DNA from 2 places in the Planococcus sp. APC 3900 genome. Region 2 is predicted to be linked to the other one. Evidence: riboswitches for the same ligand, from Rfam matches in the RefSeq annotation. Region 2 holds a riboswitch; the other holds the start of a gene.
The links. A riboswitch is a leader RNA that binds a small molecule or an ion and turns the genes downstream of it on or off. The one in region 2 is predicted to bind cobalamin.
Positions count from the first base shown of each region.

Region 1: linked by a shared signal. The riboswitch ahead of cobT (nicotinate-nucleotide--dimethylbenzimidazole phosphoribosyltransferase) and the one ahead of QMA04_RS03740 (ABC transporter substrate-binding protein) in region 2 are both predicted to bind cobalamin.

Region 1 is NZ_JASDCT010000001.1:311,819-322,068, forward strand. It holds gene QMA04_RS01565 (ABC transporter ATP-binding protein) at 1-444, shown strand, start outside; gene QMA04_RS01570 (ABC transporter permease) at 447-1,655, shown strand; cobalamin riboswitch at 1,715-1,889, shown strand; gene cobT (nicotinate-nucleotide--dimethylbenzimidazole phosphoribosyltransferase) at 1,976-3,025, shown strand; gene bluB (5,6-dimethylbenzimidazole synthase) at 3,044-3,685, shown strand; gene QMA04_RS01585 (PadR family transcriptional regulator) at 3,843-4,160, shown strand; gene QMA04_RS01590 (DUF2812 domain-containing protein) at 4,160-4,696, shown strand; gene QMA04_RS01595 (monooxygenase) at 4,780-5,088, opposite strand; gene QMA04_RS01600 (DsbA family protein) at 5,101-6,030, opposite strand; gene QMA04_RS01605 (TetR/AcrR family transcriptional regulator) at 6,198-6,758, shown strand; gene QMA04_RS01610 (LacI family DNA-binding transcriptional regulator) at 6,785-7,744, shown strand; gene QMA04_RS01615 (winged helix-turn-helix transcriptional regulator) at 8,338-8,700, opposite strand; gene QMA04_RS01620 (Cof-type HAD-IIB family hydrolase) at 8,672-9,532, opposite strand; gene QMA04_RS01625 (cyclase family protein) at 9,568-10,188, opposite strand.
Region 2 is NZ_JASDCT010000001.1:737,957-748,206, forward strand. It holds gene QMA04_RS03695 (HD domain-containing protein) at 19-1,323, shown strand; gene QMA04_RS03700 (YwgA family protein) at 1,324-1,818, shown strand; gene QMA04_RS03705 (2-hydroxymuconate tautomerase) at 2,090-2,275, opposite strand; gene QMA04_RS03710 (YwhD family protein) at 2,337-2,855, shown strand; gene speE (spermidine synthase) at 3,284-4,117, shown strand; gene speB (agmatinase) at 4,121-4,993, shown strand; gene QMA04_RS03725 (antibiotic biosynthesis monooxygenase family protein) at 5,328-5,825, shown strand; gene QMA04_RS03730 (YwiB family protein) at 5,995-6,402, shown strand; gene argS (arginine--tRNA ligase) at 6,402-8,063, shown strand; cobalamin riboswitch at 8,156-8,342, shown strand; gene QMA04_RS03740 (ABC transporter substrate-binding protein) at 8,826-9,803, shown strand; gene QMA04_RS03745 (FecCD family ABC transporter permease) at 9,796-10,250, shown strand, end outside.

The DNA of each region.
Region 1 (10,250 bases), 430 kb from region 2:
CCGGATTTGATTATTTTGGATGAACCTTTCAGCGGACTTGATCCTGTTAATGCCCAAATGTTGGAGCAGGTGATAGAAAGTCTGATTCAAGAGAAAAAAACCTTAATCTTCTCAAGCCATCGAATGGAGAGCGTTGAATCATTTTGCGATCGGGTCTATTTGATGAAGCAAGGCGAGGTCGTGCTTTCAGGATCCATCTCGGATATCAAGACCCAATACGGATTTAAGTATGTAAATATCGAATCTACCCAGCCCCTGGAAGAATATTTGATGGGCTTGCAAACTGAGTTTATAAAAAAGGGGAAAGAATATCAATTACAGGTAAAAACCATGGATCAAGGGTTATACCTCATCGAAAAAATAAAAAGCTTGGTTCCGATTCGGAAAATCGGCATCGCCGATCCATCATTAAACCAAATCTTTATTGAAAAGGCAGGGGATTGAGATTGAGAAATTTTTATCTGGTCTTTAAACAATCTTTTCGGGAAAGAGTGACTTCGAAGTCCTACCTTACGACAACGTTTGCGTTGATTCTGATTTCCATATTCGCCATTTCATTGCCCAGCATCTTGGAGAATTTTGCGGATCCGAAAGAAGAAATGGTGGTTGTATCCAATGCCGCCGATATAACTGTCTCGGAACTGGAAAAGCAATTGACCGATTGGGAGTGGAAAGAAGGGGCACAACAGCAGATAGAATCTTTGAAAAAAGAAGCGCAGGAAGGAAAAATTGCTGGCTTATACCTAATTGATGACAATGCCAGCAATTATTCTGTGACCTATTTTTCCAAATCGAATGACGTCGCTTTAAATTCGTCTCTGTCCCAGTATCTTCAGGCGAAGAATACGCAAAGAATTGCCGATAGCAACGGTATGTCGGAAGCGGATCAACAGTCCTTGTTCGTTCCGGTTGCCATGGAAAAAGGACAATTCACTTCAGAGAATGAAGTATCGGTGTTTGTGATTTACTTGATGCTGATGTTCATTTTGATGGCAGTTATGATGTATGGCACAACGATTGCAACCGGCGTCGCCTCAGAAAAAGCTTCACGGGTCATGGAAGTAATGGTGACAAAAGTAAACCCGCTGGCGATGATTTTCGGTAAAATATTCGGAATCGCTTTAGCAAGCCTCATGCAGTTCGCCGCTTTCTTTGGATCTGTTGCGTTGTACTTGAAATCAGGGCTTGTGGAACCCGCACAAAGTTTAGGGAATTTTGACTTGAATCTATCGGCGCTGACAGCCGAGCATTGCGTGTACTTCTTCATCTTCTTTTTATTGGGGTATTTATTATATGCTTCTCTATATGCGGTGTTCGGTTCCATGGTCAGCCGTCCTGAAGAACTGAACGGAACGACGATGCCAATTTCTATTCTCTTGATGGTCAGTGCTTTCTCGGGAATCCTTTTTGTCATGGATGACCCTGCATCAACGCTATCCAAGTTCATGGCAACATTTCCGTTTACCTCACCATTCAATATGATTATTCTGATCATGAAAGACGCTGCATCATTTGGGGAAATCGCTCTATCCATCGGCTTGCTGGTGATCACCACCTTTGCATTCGGTTATTTTGCAGCAAAAGTCTATCCGAAAGGCATCCTTCACTTCGGAGAAAATTTGAAACTGCGTCAGCTTATTATGAGGAAGTCATAAATTGCTTCTCTGGTTGTGTTTGCAAAAACGCGCTTTTGCGGTAAGCTAAATGAAAGAATAATTGAATAACCGTAACAGGTGCCCTTCGGGGAGAATAGGGAATGAAGTGAAAATCTTCAGCGGTCCCGCCACTGTAACGGGGAGTTTTACAGATTTGCCACTGGAGATTGGTCCGGGAAGGCCTGTAAAACGGTGATCCGGAGCCAGGAGACCTGCCTGCTTACGTTCTGCTGATAGATCATGGAAAAGTCTTTAGTTTATTTGTTCACGCAAATAAACTGGAGGCTTTTTCTTTTTAATTCAGAAAGGGGAAGAGAAAGATGAATTTATTGCAGCAAACAATGGAGCGTATTCAAGGGTTGGACCAGGAAATGGTGGGAAAAGCGCGGGAGCGTGTGGACAGCCTGATCAAGCCGCCGCACAGTCTCGGCAAGCTGGAAGAGCTCGCTGTGCAATTGGCTGGAATTTCGGGAGAATTGTATCCAGAGTTTGATCGAAAAGCGATTATCGTGATGGCTGCCGACCACGGCGTTTATGAGGAAGGGATTTCTTCCAACCCGCAGGAAGTGACATATGCGCAAACGATGTTCATCGCAAAAGGCATCACCGGAGTCGGAGTTTTGGCGAAAACAGCGGGAGCGGAAGTGGTCACCGTCGACATCGGCGTTAAAGGAGACTTTCCGAATGATGCAGGGGTGATCGGCCGGAAAATCAGGCAAGGCGCAGGCAATATTGCGACAGGGCCGGCGATGACGATAGAAGAAGCGATCCGCTCGCTGGAAACGGGGATTGCCATTGCAGAAGCGGAAATCCAAAAAGGCGCCAATCTGCTGGGGACCGGCGAAATGGGCATCGGCAACACCACGCCAAGCACCGCCATTTTATCGGTGCTTGGAAACATTCCATCTGAAGAGATTACCGGCAAAGGTGCAGGAGTCGGCAGTGGAGGAATCTCGCATAAAGCCCAAGTCATTAAGAAAGCGATTGAAACGAACCGGCCGGATAAAGACAATGCCATCGACGTTTTGGCCAAAGTCGGTGGACTGGAAATCGGCGGCATGGCAGGTGTCATGATCGGAGCGGCAGCAAACCGCGTGCCGGTTGTACTGGATGGGTACATCTCCACCATTGCGGCGCTGATAGCGGTGTCGATCGAACCGAAAGTGAAACATTACCTGATTGCTTCGCATGCAAGCGCTGAACCGGGCGGGAAAAAAGCAAGTGAATTGCTGGGCATCCAGCCGGTGCTGCATATGGAGATGTGTTTAGGTGAAGGGTCGGGCGCCGCTTTAGCATTCCCACTTGTAGATGCGGCCTGCCGGATAATGAAAGAAATGGCCACGTTTTCGGAAGTTGGCCTTAAGATTTGATGAAGAGAGGAGAAAAAGATGTTTACTGAAGAAGAAAAAAGAGGTGTATATAAAGCAATTTACACTAGAAGAGATATTCGCAGCTTTTTGCCGACGCCTGTCCCGGAAGAACTGATCACCACTATTCTGGAGGCTGCACACCATGCGCCGTCCGTAGGATTCATGCAACCCTGGAATTTCATTATCGTATCTTCATCTGAAACAAAAGAAAAGCTGGCCTGGGCCGCAGATAAGGAGCGGCGGGCACTGGCCATTCATTACGAAGGGGAGAAAGAAAACAAGTTTCTCGGATTGAAAGTAGAAGGCATAAAGCAGGCGCCCGTAACGATTTGTGTAACTTGTGATCCGACAAGAGGCGGCTCTCATGTCCTGGGGCGCAATTCCATTCCTGAAACAGACGCCTTATCCACGGCCTGTGCCATCCAAAATATGTGGTTGGCTGCCTGTGCAGAAGGCTTAGCGATGGGCTGGGTAAGCTTCTATAAGAAAAACGACGTCCGGGACATCCTGGACATTCCGCCGCATATCGATCCGATCGCCCTTCTGTCGCTCGGTTATACGGAAGATTATCCTGATAAGCCAATTCTGGAAGCAGCGGGATGGGAAAAAAGACGTTCGTTAAAAAACCTGGTTTTTGAGGATATATGGAGTGGGAATTAGAGCTTTTATAAGTAATGAAACAGCTGATGATAAAAAAGAAAAGCCATTTAAAAAGGGAAAACTTTTTCAAAAGTTTTCCCTTTTTTATAGACAGTTATATCACTTAATGATATATTATTTTCAGACATATCACAAAGTGATATAAAGGAGTGGGAATATGAAATCATTAGAGCAGCTGACGGATTCCGTTTTTTACATTATGGCCGCTTTCACAACACCGAGGCACGGCTACGCAGTAATGAATATAGTGGAGGAGATAACGGATGGAGCGGTAGTGATCGGACCGGCATCCCTGTATACGATCATTAAAAAGCTGACAAATGAAGCGTATATCGAGCTTTACGAAGATGCGGATTCCAGGCGCAAAGTCTATATGCTGACAGCTTTGGGAAGAGAAGTCTTAAAGCAGGATATTGAACGAAGAAAAACGATGGTCCAATTTGCGGAAACAGGATTACAAGGAGGAGAAGCCTGATGAGAAACAAAAAATACATGATGTCCGGTGGATTAGCATTTTCAGAACAAAGTGATTTGGAAAAATTGCGGGAAAAGGCGGCGCAGGGCTGGAATGTTAAACGCTTTAAATTTATGGGATACCAACTGGAAAAAGGCGCACAGGAAGACGTGATTTTCAGCATCGATTATCGTGATTTTAAAAAAGGCGAAGAAGAGGAATACTTCGAGATGTTTGAAATGGCTGGTTGGAATCATGTCAGTTCAAATGCCGGCATCCATTTGTTTAAAGCCTTGCCGGGCACAAAGCCGATCTACAGTGACAAAGAATCGTCTGTCGATAATCTGGTCCGCCAGCAAAAGCCCTTAATTTCCATTTCCATCGTTTGTGTATTGATCACAATCATCAGTTATGTACTGTCCCAAATGGGTCCGGATCTCGTTCAAACTGTTTTTCATGTGCTGTTTCTCAGCTTTGTGGTGCTTACTTTCCCGGTATTGATGACCGCGGGTGCCATCACATTTCAGCTATGGAGAGCAAAACGCGTTCACGTATAGAAAAAATGGATGTAAACATAAAAAGAACAGGCAACGCGTATCCAATCGCGTCTCCTGTTCTTTTGAAGTTGGAACTGTATTGTTTACTGATTGACTGGACCTTTATTGATTTCCGTCAGTGCAGAATTGACTTCGAAAATCTTGGCATGGACCGGTGAAATGCCAAACCCGGCTAAGCGCTTAGTATGCATATCTACGTATTTTTCAGCGGTCTCTTTTGTTTGGAAAAGATATATACCGCCGGCTTCCTTTGTTTTCGGGTTTTCAGTCCAAATCTTCCACAGAAAGCCCTTTTCCTCGTTGATGCTTTTCGCCAGTTCTGTGAACGACTCTGCCATTTCATCTCCGAAAGGGCCATCCATCTTAAAATCTACTTGAAGAATATATGCCATGGTGTTTCCTCCTTATTTTGTAGCTGGTGTGAAATACGATTCCCCTAAAATTTCATGGGCCTGATAATGGCCAGGGGCGAGTTCTTTTTCAATAAATGCATTTATCTCTGCTGATTCCACATCGTACATCACTTCAATTTCCTTGGAAAACAGCAGTTGTTCTTTTTCCAGCAGCTGAGAAAGTGCAGGTTGCGGTTTGGCTTGCAGGTCTTCCTGATTCAGCACTTGCTTCAAGCCGTCCACATAGGATTCGAACGGCCGACCGCCGACAAGTTTGACGCCTTTGTTGTCTTCATTGACCATGATGATGGAAGGGAAGCCGCGGGCACCCAAACTTCTGGCCAGTGCAAAATCTTCATTCAATGCCTGCTGTCCGGCTGGTTGTTCCGCCTGCTGCACAATGGTTTGACCATCAAGGCCCATCTGATTGACGATGTCGATCATAACGGAAGCCTCTGAAATGTTTTGGTTGAATGCGAAAAGGGCTTCTCTTGCGCGCCGCAAGTATTCATTCGCCTTTTCTTCGCTATGGACATCCTGAATCACCTTGAAGACGCGGGAAGGAGGATAAGACGACTGGACAGGATTGTCGATCATCAATGTTCCGTCAATCGGCATTCTTGAATGGTCGCCGACTTCTCTCCAATGGCCTGCGACGTCGGCTGGCTTATAGATGCCATTTGCAGGATCAATGGGCCCGTCATGCCACTTCTCTAGCAAGCCGCCCATAACGGTCTGGGAGTTGAAATGTTCACCGTACTGTTCTGTGAATCGGCGCAACACCGGTTCGATGGCCCAGCAATGGGAACAGATTGGATCTGTTACATAATAAAGGGTAACTGATTTTTGAGGCTTGCTGAAATCAATGAGTCCGGTTTCCTCTTCTTCTGCAACGCCGCAAATGCCTGTTTCGATATCGCACATCAGATTGTTATTTTTCATTTTTATTTCCTCCTCTTGAATTGGCTATGACTGAGTGTTTTCGGTTAGCTTATTTGCTTTACAATTCGATCTTAAGCCATAATGAAAGCAATCAACACCAATAGTTCCGGTGATTTGTCGCTTATGCAACACATTCCGGAAATTGTCGGAAAAGGAGTGAAAGGCGAATGACGCAAACCAAGACGGACCCACGCGTGATCCGAACCCGTAAATTGATTATGGATTCCTTCATCACGCTTTCAGAAGGAAAAGAGTTTAAGGATATTACGGTAAAAGACATCACAGCCGAAGCCATGATTAACCGGGCGACGTTCTATTACCATTTCGAGGATATATACGATTTATTGGAGAAGGCCTTATCGGAAGTTTTATTGGTGAATCTGGATTCAGACACTTACCGGCACGATGAACTGAACGAAGAAACGTTCGTCAAAATCTTCGAAGCGGTCACCAATTTTCAAACCTCCCTCTCGAACCGGTGCCACCGGGGATACGAAGATACCATCGCCCGGATTATACGGGAGCAGCTCGAAGTCCTGTTCCATAAACTATTGGTGAAGCAAAAGGGAATCGGGCAAGAAGGAGCCCTTAAAACTACTGCGGTCATGCTCAGTTGGGGAATCTACGGGGCATCGGTGGAATGGAAAAGGAACAGCCAAGCCTCTCCGGAAGAATTCATCAAAGCGGCTGTCCCTTATATCGAGCATGGCATTCATTTTAATAAGTAAGGAATGAAAAGTGGGGAGGCGATGGGATGGCAAGCATCCAGGACGTTGCCAGAATAGCAGGCGTCTCTGTTGCGACTGTTTCGCGTGTATTGAACAATCATCCATATGTGAAAAAGGAAAAAGTGGAAGCAGTGGAAAAGGCTATTGCAGAAACAGGATATATCCAAAATATCAATGCCATCAATTTGAAAAAAGGCAAAACAAACCTGGTGGGTGTGGTGCTGCCCATCGTGGATCATCCGTATTTTTCGCAATTGATACAAGGGATTTCCCAATCAGCGGCAGATCAGCACTATAAGCTGGTTCTTTACCAGACCGGTTATCATGAAGGCCAGGAAATGGAAGCATTGGAGATGTTGAAGCTTAAGCAAATCGACAGCCTGATCATTTGTTCGAGAAAAGTTTCGCTGGAGACCATCGAGCGCTATCGCCAATACGGCACGATCGTGTTATTCGAAAATGGCGGAACTACGCCGTTGAGTTATACCTTCGTTGATCATTACGCCTGTTTTATGAACGCACTGGCTTACCTGTATGACAAGGGGCACCGGGAGATCGGATTCTCCATCAATCGATCCGATGGCACAAACAGCAGATACCGGGAACAGGCGTACCAGGATTTTCTGAAAATGAAGGGCTTGCCTTATCATGAAGAATATATGGTGAGGGATTGCCTGTATCTGGAAGACGGTGAACGCATATTACAGCGGTTTTCACAACTTCAGCGCCGTCCGACAGCTCTGCTGGCAACGAGTGATCAAGTGGCGGCTGGCATTGTGATTGCCAGCTCCAAATACGGCATCTCCATTCCGAAAGATTTGGCGATCATCGGATTCGATAATCACCCGATCGCCAAAGCGATGGATATCACCACCATCGGCATCCCCTTGAATTCCATCGGCCAGCTTCTGTTCGGCCAGACCTTGTCAAAAGAGGTATCACACGAAGAAGTTGCCGTCCGCTTGATTGAAAGGCGGACTGTTTGAAGAGCTTTTGTATACGACAAAAAGCAGCGTGGTCGTTAAACAGTAAGGGCAAAAAGTCTGGTGCGATCATGCCCCCGGAAAGGGTTACACTCACAAAAGACATCTCCAACTGCCACGAATCAACGAAAGCTGCTTCTTGTTTTCAGCATACGGTATGATATCGTTCTCAGGTCAAGGGAATTCCTGCAATTCTTTTAATAATTGAGGAGACTCATTGAAACCAACAAAACAAGAAGCTGTCTCGAAAGTTAGTTTTGCTGACTTTCAGGATAGCTTCTCTTTTTTTCATAGCTGAATTTTGGATAGAAGTGCCGGTTGCCGATTGGAGAAGCCACTCGGACGCTTTGGGCATGGCTCCCGCCGAAAGCTGAGCACAGACCGCTCATCTTCCTGCTTCGCCCAGCCCTTGGACGCACCTCGCTAAGTGAAGGGATTCAGGAGGATCTAAGAAAAGCTGCAGCTGCTTCTACTCCTGGGATGGAAGAAATATTAGGAAAGCGTCCGGTTGAAGCGGAAGAAACGGCATGGAATCTTTCAAAAAAAGAAGCTGTCCTTTTGTCATTCGTGAATGACAAAAGGACAGCTTTTTTCATTTATACGTTGTGTTTGTCTTCCACTGGCGTACCTAGATTATGCTCCATGTAATCCTTGCCCCATTCATACATCGAGTCAAGAATGGGAATGAGGGTTCTTCCTTGGTCGGTGAGGGAGTATTCCACTTTCGGCGGAACGACCGGATAGATTTCCCGGTGCACAATCAGGTGTTCTTCCAGTTCGCGCAATTGAGTCACCAGCATGCGCTGTGTAATGCCGGGCATCAGGTTCTTCAGTTCACCGAACCGTTTTGTTCCTTCTTTGCCTAAATGCCACAAGATCAACATCTTCCACTTGCCACCGATGATGGAAAGGGTCAGTTCTTTTTCGCAATTAAAGCTTTTTTCTCCCAAGTTGGGCATGCTCTTCGCTTCCTTCCTGCGTTATGCCAGCGTTTGCGGGTTCCAATATAAATTTATCGATGGCGTACATTACACCATCGTCATTGTTCGAGTGGGAAACGAAATCGGCCATGTCTTTTACTTCCTGAACAGCATTTCCCATGGCGATGCCGAGGCCCGCTGCCTTCAACAGTTCGGCATCGTTGTGGTTGTCGCCGATGCCGATGATTTCCGAACGGTCGATGCCCAGCTTGTTTGCCAGGAATAACAGCGCACTGCCTTTATTGGCTTCCGGATGCGTCACTTCCAGGTAGTTCTTTTTGGATTTTTCGATATAGGCGGATGCGCCGAACAATACCTGCAACTGCTTTTGCAGCAGCGCCAACACATCGGGTTCGTCGATAAAGAGCAATTTCGTAAAGCCTTTTTGGGCCAGTCCCATCAAGTCAGGTTCCACCGTATACGGAACCTGGACGGCTTTCGCATAAGCGATGAGCTTATCCGTTTCTGCGGCACCATAGAGAATGTCGTCCTGGTACACTTGCAGATGGATGTTTTGGTCCCGTGCGATGCTGACCAATTTTTGTGCAATGTCAGGGGAGACGGCGCGTTCATACAGTGCTTCTTCTTCGCCCGCCGTTCGGATCATGGCGCCCTGGTAAGTGATCAGTGGAACATCGATGCCGAGCTGTTCGGCAATCTGTTTGGCGGAGGAATACATTCTCCCCGTCGCGATCGTCACCACGGTTCCAAGGCTGATCGCCTTCCGGATGGCTGTAATGGTGTTTGGTGAAATGGTCAGCTGGTCTGTTAAAAGCGTCCCATCCAAATCAATCGCAATCATTTTATACATAAGTTCTCTCCTTGCCGATTCTTTTTGTAAAACAATTAAAAATGCAGTTCATCAAACAGCAGTACCCTGGCAGGCGAGGCATCCGTGCCGGTCAGCTTCAAGGGCGCCGCCACCATAAAATAGTCACCTTGTTCCACTTCTTTCAAACGCAACCCCTCGATAATGATGATTCCGCCGGCAAACAGCGCTTTATGTGTCGGGTGGCCTTCCTGGCTGCGTTCAATGCCGAGCGCATCGGTCCCGACTCCGCGAATCCCAAGCTCTGAAAGATAGGCGGCCCCGTCTTCGGCAAGGTAGACAAAATCAAAGTTGAAGTTTTCCTCAAAAGAGTTTTTCGTTTTCAATAAAATAAAATCGTCCTGCTGAATATCAAATCTTTTCAGGTCCGCTTTTGAAATGCCATTCTCGGCAGCTGTCAAATCCAGCACTTTGCATGGTCCCACAAGCTTGTCCAATGAGATCGACTCGAAGGTCTCTCCGTCCATCATCATATGGCGAGGAGCGTCGATATGGGTCCCGGTATGGACATTCATCTCCAATTGCGTTTCAGTGACTTCGCCGGTCGTCTGCGGATTCATTTTCGGCTGTTTTTCCGGCTTGTCTTTATAGACAGCCATGCCTTCAAAGATTGTGCCTGTCACATCATGCATTTTCATCTGATCAACCCTTTCGTTACTGGTATTTTTTCAGTGGTCTGTTCAGCTTGGCATGCTTTTCA
Region 2 (10,250 bases):
AAAAACGGAGGTGCGCAAGTGAGCTACGCAACGCAAAAATTAGCTGAAGAAAAAGTCTTTAAAGATCCGGTCCACCGATATGTCCACGTGCGCGACCAAGTGATTTGGGATCTGATCAATTCGCGTGAAGTTCAGCGTTTGCGCAGAATCAAGCAATTGGGCACCTCGTACTTAGTATTCCACGGCGCAGAACACAGCCGTTTCAACCACTCACTGGGCGTATACGAAATCGTCCGGCGGATTTCGGATGATATTTTTCATGGCCGTCCGGAATGGGACGAAAGTGAACGCTTGGTGGTTTTGTGCGCGGCACTTCTTCATGATCTGGGCCACGGGCCGTTCTCTCACTCATTCGAAAAGGTTTTTGCGCTTGACCATGAAGCCTTTACACGAAAAATTCTGCTTGGAGACACGGAAGTCAATGAAATCTTGTCCAAGGTATCCACCGGTTTTCCGGAAAAAGTGGCTGAAGTGATTGCCAAAACCTATTCGAATAAACAAGTGGTGTCGTTGATTTCCAGCCAAATTGACGCGGACCGCATGGATTACCTTCAGCGCGATGCGTATTATACAGGGGTTTCCTATGGCCATTTCGATATGGAGCGGATTCTTCGTGTCATGCGCCCGCTCGATGACCAGGTTGTCATCAAGTCGAGCGGCATGCATGCGGTTGAGGATTACATCATGAGCCGCTACCAGATGTATTGGCAAGTGTATTTCCATCCAGTTGCCCGCAGTGCAGAAGTGATTTTGCGGAAGATACTTCAGCGGGCCAAGGAATTGCATGGTCTCGGCTATAAATTCGCACAGCCGCCGACCCATTTCCTGTCGTTTTTCGACCGCAGCTTTACGCTGAAAGAGTATTTGGCTTTGGACGAAGGCGTCTTGATGACTTATTTCCAATTGTGGATGACGGAGCGCGACCCGATCTTAGCGGATCTGTGCGACCGTTTCGTCAACCGCCGCCTGTTCCAGTACGTGGATTTTGATCCGGGCAAAGATTACAAAAAGCTTGGCGAACTTGCTCAGCTGTTTCATTCTGCAGGCATCGACCCGGAATATTATTTGATCGACGATTCGACATCCGATTTGCCTTACGATTTTTATCGTCCGGGAGAGGAAGAAGAGCGCCTGCCGATCCATTTGCTGATGCCGAACGGCGACATCAAGGAATTATCGCGTTTGTCCCAAATTGTAGACGCCATTTCCGGCAAACGCAGAACCGATTATAAATTGTATTTTCCAGCTGAGCTATTGATCGATGGCAAGAAAAAAGCCATCAAGCAGCAGATTTTGGAGATGCTTCGAGAAGGAGGGGTATAGTTGCTCCAGGAACACGCAAAAATCGTGGACTTTATTGCCACCGCGGAAGGTGTAACCGGCCGCAAGAAATTGCAGAAAATGATTTACATAATGAAAAAGATGGACATTCCGTTCCAGGAAAAATACGAGTTCCATATTTATGGGCCGTATTCTGAAGAATTGACTGCCCGTGTACATGAATTATGCGACATGGGTTTCTTGTCCGAGGCCTTGGAGGACAAAGGCTCTTACGTTCAATATAAATATAGCGTCACAGAAGAAGGCCAGGAGTTCCGCAAAGTATTGGGGAAATCCGTTTTGGATAACCCGTTGACGGCAGAGAAGCTGAATGCCAAAAGCGGTCGCTTCCTGGAATTGACCGCGACGCTCCTGTATTTTGATAATTTAAACCGCGGGGAACAAATCGATAAATTGCATGTCGTCAAAGGAAAGCTGAACTTTACGGCTGAGGAGATCGATGAGGCATTTGCATTTATAGAGGAACTGCGTTCGTAAGCGGTGGGAATGAAAAAAACTCCCATTACGGGAGTTTTGAACGGCCATTTTCACTTTTCATGGGATCCAGTTGCAGTGCCTAGCTCTTCAGGTCATAAGTCAACCCGGTGTCCAGTTGCAGTGCCTAGCTCTTCAGGTCATAAGTCAACCCAATGTCCAGTTACAGTGCCTAGCTCTTCGGGTCATAAGTCAACCTGGCTGTGTGGCAAAAAGCGCCACTTCGCCGGTCTGCCTTATGCCTGTCAGAGCTGAACAGGCACTTCCACTTTTTTCATTGATCTGAAAAAAGTTTGCCTTTTGTGCCGTAATCGGTTTTTTTCATGTCTTCGATAAAAACGGTGACGTTTTCAATCGGTGCCCCTGTTGTTTCAGAAACGGCTTCAGATACCTTTTCGACAAGTGCGCGTTTTTGATCTTCTGTGCGCCCTTCGAGCATTTTGACAGTTACGTATGGCATAATGGATACAGCTCCTTTTCTTGAGAATACTATCATCATAGCAGAACGGAGGATTCAGACAATGGCGAACGAAGAAAAACCAAAACAAAAAGTAGGCTTTACCATCATAAAAAACGATCCGACAGACGGCCATAAAGGCTACGGCATCGGTTCCTTGTCTCTGGAGAACGTTTCTCCGCTGTTCATCGACGTGGAAGAGCAGGAAGCTTTTATCGATATCGGCGCCATGCATGCCCGCAGTGAAGTGGAGCGCGGCATCAAGTTCACCACCAACCCGGAAGACTCTGCCGGAGGCAAAGATTATTGGCTGGTATGGATCACCATCGACTTCAATCCGGAAGGTCCCTATTACGCAGGAGTCGCAGCATGTGAAATGGTGGTTAACCGTGAGAAACGCAGAGGCTATAAAATTTTGGCCGACCACGTCAACCGGATGGATAAATCGATGAAACGCAAAATTCTCGTCGATCAAATGGATGAACCATCGAAAAAAGTGCTGGCCAACTACCTGGAAACCCATAACCCGGAAATGTGGCAGCGCAGCTCGGAACAGCTTCATCATGATCTTGGCCGGAAGTAAGGAAATCCGCTTGGCCAATAAATAAAGGTTTTGTCAAAGTGAGATTTACAGAGAACAACCAGCTTTTTGAACAGAATGTGACATTTCAATTTGCTTCCAACGGATGGTTGAAGTTGTCTATAAAAGGCAGTACACTAGAACTACAGCTTTTCAATAGAAAGCTAGGACACCTGATAGCGAGCAAGTGCCGTGAGCCATTGCGAACAAACCCAAGCCAATGCCTCATGTCTCTTTCTTCGCACCATCAGGCTTTTAAAAAGGTTTTCTGTGAAGGGAAAAATTCCCTGTGCAGAAAACCTTTTTATTTTATGTGTAACGAAGTTTAGCCCGGGTAAAGAGGAATAGGAAAAAAATATTGCACTTTTACCGAAAACACTTATACTTTTTTAGGTGGATTTTATTTAGATTGAAAAGGAGTTTGATTATAGATGGCAGGATTTTGGTATACAGAAAAACAGACAGAGAATTTCGGGATCACAATGAAAATCAACAAGACGCTTCATACGGAGCAAACGGAATTCCAATACCTTGAAATGGCGGAAACCGCGGAATGGGGCAATATGCTGTTTTTGGACGGCATGGTCATGACTTCTGAAAAAGACGAATTCGTCTATCACGAAATGGTTGCACATGTTCCATTGTTCACGCATCCGAATCCGGAAAAGGTGCTGGTTGTCGGTGGCGGCGATGGCGGCGTCATCCGTGAAATCCTGAAACACCCGTCTGTCAAAAAAGCGACGCTTGTCGACATTGACGGCAAAGTGATCGAGTACTCGAAAAAATTCCTGCCAAGCATTGCTTCTGGCCTGGAAGATTCACGCGTGGAAGTGATCGTCGGCGACGGCTTCATGCACATCGCAGAATCGGAAAACGAATTTGATGTCATCATGGTGGATTCAACTGAACCGGTCGGACCGGCAGTCAACTTGTTCTCAAAAGGCTTCTACGCAGGTATTTCAAAAGCGTTGAAAGAAGACGGTATTTTTGTGGCTCAATCTGATAACCCATGGTTCAAAGCAGATTTGATCAAGCAGGTACAGAGCGATGTTAAAGAAATCTTCCCAATCACCAACTTGTACTTGGCGAATATCCCGACTTACCCAAGCGGTCTGTGGGCATTCACCATCGGTTCGAAGAAATACAACCCATTGGAAGTTCCGGCTGAACGTTTCCATGAAATCGACACGAAATACTATACGCCTGAGCTGCACAACGCCGCTTTCGTGTTGCCGAAATTCGTGAAAGATTTGACAGGAGAGTAAATGATGAGATTTGACGAGACTTATTCAGGAAAAGTATTCATCAAAAGCCATCCGAATTACGAAGAATCAAAAGCCGTACTCTACGGCATGCCGATGGACTGGACAGTCAGCTACCGTCCGGGATCCCGTTTTGGCCCGAATAAAATCCGTGAAGTGTCCATTGGTTTGGAAGAATACAGCCCATACCTTGACCGCGAGCTCGGGGACGTGAAATTTTTTGATGCAGGTGACATTCCTTTGCCGTTCGGCAATCCGGAAAAAAGCTTGATCGAAATCGAGACTTACGTCCACACCCTGTTGGCTGATCATAAAATCCCAATGGGCATGGGTGGCGAGCATTTGGTGTCATTGCCGGTTATGAAAGCAGTCGCCAGTAAATATGACGACTTGGCGATCATCCATTTTGATGCGCACACCGATCTTCGAGAAAACTACGAAGGCGAAGAATATTCCCATTCAACGCCGATCCGTAAAATTGCGGACCATATCGGACCGAAGAATGTCTATTCATTCGGCATCCGTTCCGGCATGAAAGAAGAATTCGAGTGGGCCAAAGAACAAGGCATGCACATCTCGAAATTTGAAGTGCTTGAGCCGTTGAAAGAAGTATTGCCGACTCTTGAAGGACGCAATGTCTACGTGACGATCGATATGGACGTCTTGGATCCTGCACATGCACCGGGTACCGGTACAGTTGACGCAGGCGGGATCACATCACGTGAACTGCTGGCTTCAATCCATGCAATCGCAGCATCAGGCGTCAACGTCGTTGGTTTTGATCTTGTGGAGCTTGCTCCTGTCTACGACCATTCCGACCAAACCGCAAACACAGCCAGCAAGCTGATGCGTGAAATGATTTTGGGTTGGGTTAAGTAGAGAAAAGCGGAGGCAGCCGTCTAGCCGCGACAAGCGCTGGAAGCCTTACCGGTAATGGCGTTCTGTGCCGTTACTGGAAAGGCCGAAGCGACTCGAGGGGCTGGCTGTTGGAGCTAAACAATAAGAAAAGCAAAGGCACAAATTTATATCAATCAATATAATTGCAGCAAGAGCCAGCTTGGAATTTTCCAAGTCGGCTTTTTCTATTGTATTTTACGTATCGATTCACAAACCATTTGGGATCTTCAAAGCAACATAAGCTCTCCAAAATAGAATCTTTAATTTAAAACCGGTAAGATAGATGGAGACTACTTATCTGGAAGAGGTGCTGACAATGGAATTGTATAAATGGACAGGCCATCGCGATCAGGCGGTGATGCTGATGGCAAATTTGGCAAATGCGCGGCTGATTTATCTGGTCAATGACGACGAAGCGGTATTGCTCTATGAAGCAGAAGGCGGTCCTGGTTTGCAGGGCGCGGAAGCTTACCAGGTACTGAATGCTGTGGGAGACATCAATGATGGCTATTACGCCGTATTCAATAACGTTCCGGTGTCGGAGGAAGGCCGTGAGCTGTTCGAGTCGCGCTTCCAGAACCGGGCAGGGATGGTAGAGAAAGAACCAGGATTCGCGGCAATTCGCGTACTGCGGCCGGTGAATTCCGATACGTACGCCATTCTGACCTTGTGGAAAGACGAACAATCGTTTAAAAACTGGCAGGAATCGCAGGCATATGGACATGCCCATGCCAAGCGCGGCACAGCGGAAGGCATCGACAAACGCCCGAATATTTTCCCGCGCCCTTCTTTTGTCACAACCTATACAAGATGAGCAACGACACATTAAAATGAACAATTGATGAAAGACCACGTGCATTCAGCTGAGGCTGAAACATGTGGTCTTTTGCTTAATCTGCAGTTACCGCCAATCCTTCATTGAAAAAGACAGTCGAGTCAAGCTATAATATAAAGGTTATCAAAGGACGGGGAGGCGGAGAGCCATGCAAAAGACAGTGACGATCAAACTGACGACGACGATCCGTCAGCCGGATATGGAAGAGCAAGTGATGGTATTGGAATCTCATGGAACCTTGACGGAGAAAAACGAGCTGCGTTACCTGCAATATGCCGAACAGCAGGACGAACTCGAAATCCGGACAACGGTCAAACTTCAAAAAGACGAAGCGGTGATTATGAGAAGCGGCGGCCTGCAGATGCGGCTCCCGTTTTTATTACATAAAGAACAGACGGGAAATCTGACGAATGAACAGGGGTCATTTATGCTGACGACAAAGGCGCATGAATTGTCGGTCAGCGATACGCGGTTTAAAGTCCGATACGACCTTGCACTGGGCTCGGATCCTGTCGGTGAATACGAAATGGAAATACAGTTTATGGAGGCTAAATGATGAACGCAGTAGAAAAAGTCCAACAGGCAATTAAAACGGCATTTACGGAAGCAATTGAAAAAGCGGAATTGACAGCCGAACCGGTTGAAGTTCGTTTAGAATCACCAAAAGACAAAGCGAACGGCGATTACGCCACAAATATTGCGATGCAATTGACGCGTTTGGCGAAAAAGCCGCCCCGCGCGATTGCAGAAGCGATTGTAGCAAACCTCGATAAAGACACAGCGAACATCCAGACAGTGGAAATCGCCGGTCCCGGATTTATCAACATCACCATCAAAAAGGATTACTTACAGGACGTCGTCAAAACCGTGCTCGACCAGAAAGCGGATTACGGCCGTTCAACTGCAGGTGCAGGCGAACGCATCCAAGTGGAATTTGTATCAGCCAACCCGACAGGCGACCTGCATTTGGGCCATGCCCGCGGATCTTCAGTCGGCGACTCGCTGTGCAATGTATTGGACCTTGCAGGATATGACGTATCACGCGAATACTACATCAACGATGCCGGCAATCAAATCAATAATTTGGCATTGTCGATAGAAGCCCGTTATTTTGAAGCACTTGGCCAAGGCGACAGCATGCCGGAAGATGGCTACCGCGGACAGGATATTAAAGATATTGCGGACGCGTTGGTACAGGAACATGGCGACAAATTTGTCAGCATGACTCATGAAGAGCGTTTTGAAGAATTCCGCCAGCACGGATTGAAAGTGGAATTGGCGAAATTGCAGCAGGATCTGGCGGATTTCCGTGTGAAATTCGATGTATGGTATTCTGAATCGTCTCTTTACAAAAACGGCAAGATTGATGAAGCTTTAGCTAAATTGCGTGCCAATGGCCATGTTTTTGAAGAAGACGGAGCAACGTGGTTCCGTTCGACAACGTTCGGTGACGACAAGGACCGTGTTTTGATTAAAAATGACGGTACATATACGTATTTGATGCCCGATATCGCTTACCATGAAGATAAATTGCAGCGTGGCTTCGAAAAGCTCATCAATGTTTGGGGAGCTGATCACCACGGCTATATCCCGCGCATGAAAGCGGCGATTGAAGCACTTGGCTATGACCGCGACACGCTTGAAGTCAGCATCATCCAAATGGTGCAATTGTACAAAGACGGCGAAAAAATGAAGATGAGCAAACGTACGGGTAAAGCAGTAACAATGCGCGAGCTTGTCGAATTGGTCGGCTTGGATGCTGTGCGTTATTTCTTCGCCATGCGTTCCGGCGATACGCATATGGATTTCGATCTGGATTTGGCTGTGTCACAATCCAATGAAAACCCGGTCTTTTATTCGCAATATGCGCATGCCCGCATCTCTTCGATTTTGCGTCAGGCAGAAGAACAGGGATTGACGGTTTCAGAAGACCAGTTGAACTTATTGACTTCTGAAAAAGAAATCGATGTTCTGAAGAAAATCGGTGATTTCCCGCAAGTCATTGCGGATGCAGCCAAGCAGCGTGCACCTCACCGAATCACGACATACATTCATGAATTGGCATCTAATTTCCACAGTTTCTACAATGCCAACAAAGTCTTGGATGCCTCTAACCCGGAATTGACCGGTGCCCGTCTGGCATTGATCATGGCTGTGAAAACAACCTTGGCCAACGCGTTGAAGACAGTCGGCGTCGCAGCTCCGGAAAAAATGTAAGAGACAGACAAACGTTTACGTGTATAATAAAGAGAAACTTCAATCAATGAATCTATCGCTTTTAGAAGCGGGATGAAATGAAGAAACAGAATATGAGAACCATTCATAAAGGTGCTTATGTCTAAGAACATGAGTTAAAAGGGAAGCCGGTTTAATTCCGGCGCGGTCCCGCCACTGTATGTGAGAGGAATCTGCAAAATGCCACTGAAGCAATGCTTTGGGAAGGTGCAGAAACCGAAGACCACAAGCCAGGAGACCTGCCTTTATGACGACACACCCAAACGCCTGCGAGGAAAGGCTGGATGCGCATGCTTTTTTATGGCGTCCTTTCCATCCCCCGCAGTTTGCTGCGGGGGATTTTGTGTTCTCAAGGAGATTTCTTCAAACTTTCTGCATCTGAATCATTTGAGAAATTATTTATATCGTATATAAAAATTGCTAGATAAGTTGAACTAAAGAAACTGGCTTTTACCCAATGCTTCGGACGCTCTGGGTAGAGCGAAGACGATTGCTCCTGCGTAAGCTCGTCGCAGATGAGGTCCCAGGAATGCCTGTTCCCTCATTTGCACCCGCAAGAAGCCAGGCAAAGGACACCTGTCTTCTCGCTTCGCCTAGCCCTTGGCAGCTGGCACCGCGACGTCCTGTCGCGCCGGCTGCATGACCCACATCCTGTGGGCCCGAAAGCGTAGCTGTTTTACGGAATATCGGCTACTACAAATCATTAGTTCAAAAAGCACTACACACAACAAGGGGGATTTATTCATGAAGAAGATTTGGAAGTTTGGTGCAACCGCAGGATTGGCCGCGGTATTGATGGCGGGTTGCGGAGATACGGCGACGCCCGTAGAAGAACAGGATACTGAAACACCGGCGGAACCGCCGACGGAAGTTGCGGATGTAGAATTTCCAGTGACGTTGACGGATGCAGTAGGCGAAGAAGTGGTGATCGAGGAAGAACCGGGAGCCATTGTTTCGATGGTGCCATCAAATACAGAAATCGCTTATGAACTTGGCGTTGGTGACAAATTAGTCGGCGTTTCGGATTTTGATAATTATCCGGAAGAAGCGATGCAAGTTGAAAAGATCGGCGGCCAGGAATTCAATGTGGAAAAAATCATTGGCCTGCAACCGGATTTGGTGCTTGCGCATGAATCGGGATTGGGTGTTGGCGACGCTGGGCTTCAGCAGTTGCGTGACGCTGGACTCGAGGTCTTTGTAGTCAACAATGCCGTCAGCTTTGATGAAGTCTACGATTCCATTACAGTGATCGCACAAGCGACAGGCACCATGGAAGAGGCGGAAAGCATCGTTTCTGAAATGGAAGTCCAAGTGGCGGAAATCGAAGAATTGGCAAGCACAATCGAAGAGCCGAAGACTGTCTTTCTGGAAGTCGGAAGTGAACCCGACATCTACACGACCGGAAAAGGCACGTTCATGGATGAAATGTTGACGCTCATCAACGCTGAAAATATAGCGGGCGATTTGGTAGGCTGGGCAAAAATGGACGCAGAAGCAGTCGTTGCAGCTGATCCAGACGTCATCATCACAACAGAAGGCGGCTATATCGAAGATGCAGTCGACCAAATCAAATCGCGCAATGGATTTGCGGAAGTGACAGCTGTCAAAGAAGATGCTGTCTATAACCTGGATTCGGACATGCTCACCCGTTCAGGCCCACGTTTATCAGAAGGGCTGATGGAAATGGCGAAAGCTGTTTATCCTGAAGTGTTCAATGAGTAAGAATGTACTGGCATACAGCGTCTCGCTGCTGATTTTAGCAGGCGCCATTTTGCTGGGGGTGACGGTCGGAACGGTTTCCATTTCGCCCGTCGTGTTATGGAATCCGTCTTCGGATGAGGCAGCAGCCAATATTTTATGGAATATCCGCATGCCCCGTGTTATTTTAGCCGGGCTTGTCGGAGCGGCACTGGCGATTGCCGGGGCTGCGTTCCAAGGGCTTCTGAAGAACCCATTGGCCGATCCTTACACCCTGGGAGTGTCTTCCGGTGCCTCAGTCGGCGCTGTGATGACGCTCTTTTTTGGCATATCCATCCCATTTTTAGGACCATTCACTTTGCCGGTCATGAGCATGATCGGGGCGTTGCTCACAATGCTCGCCGTGATGAGTTTCGCAAAATTGGTGGATCGCTCCATGAAAATGGAAACCGTCATTTTAACAGGCATCAT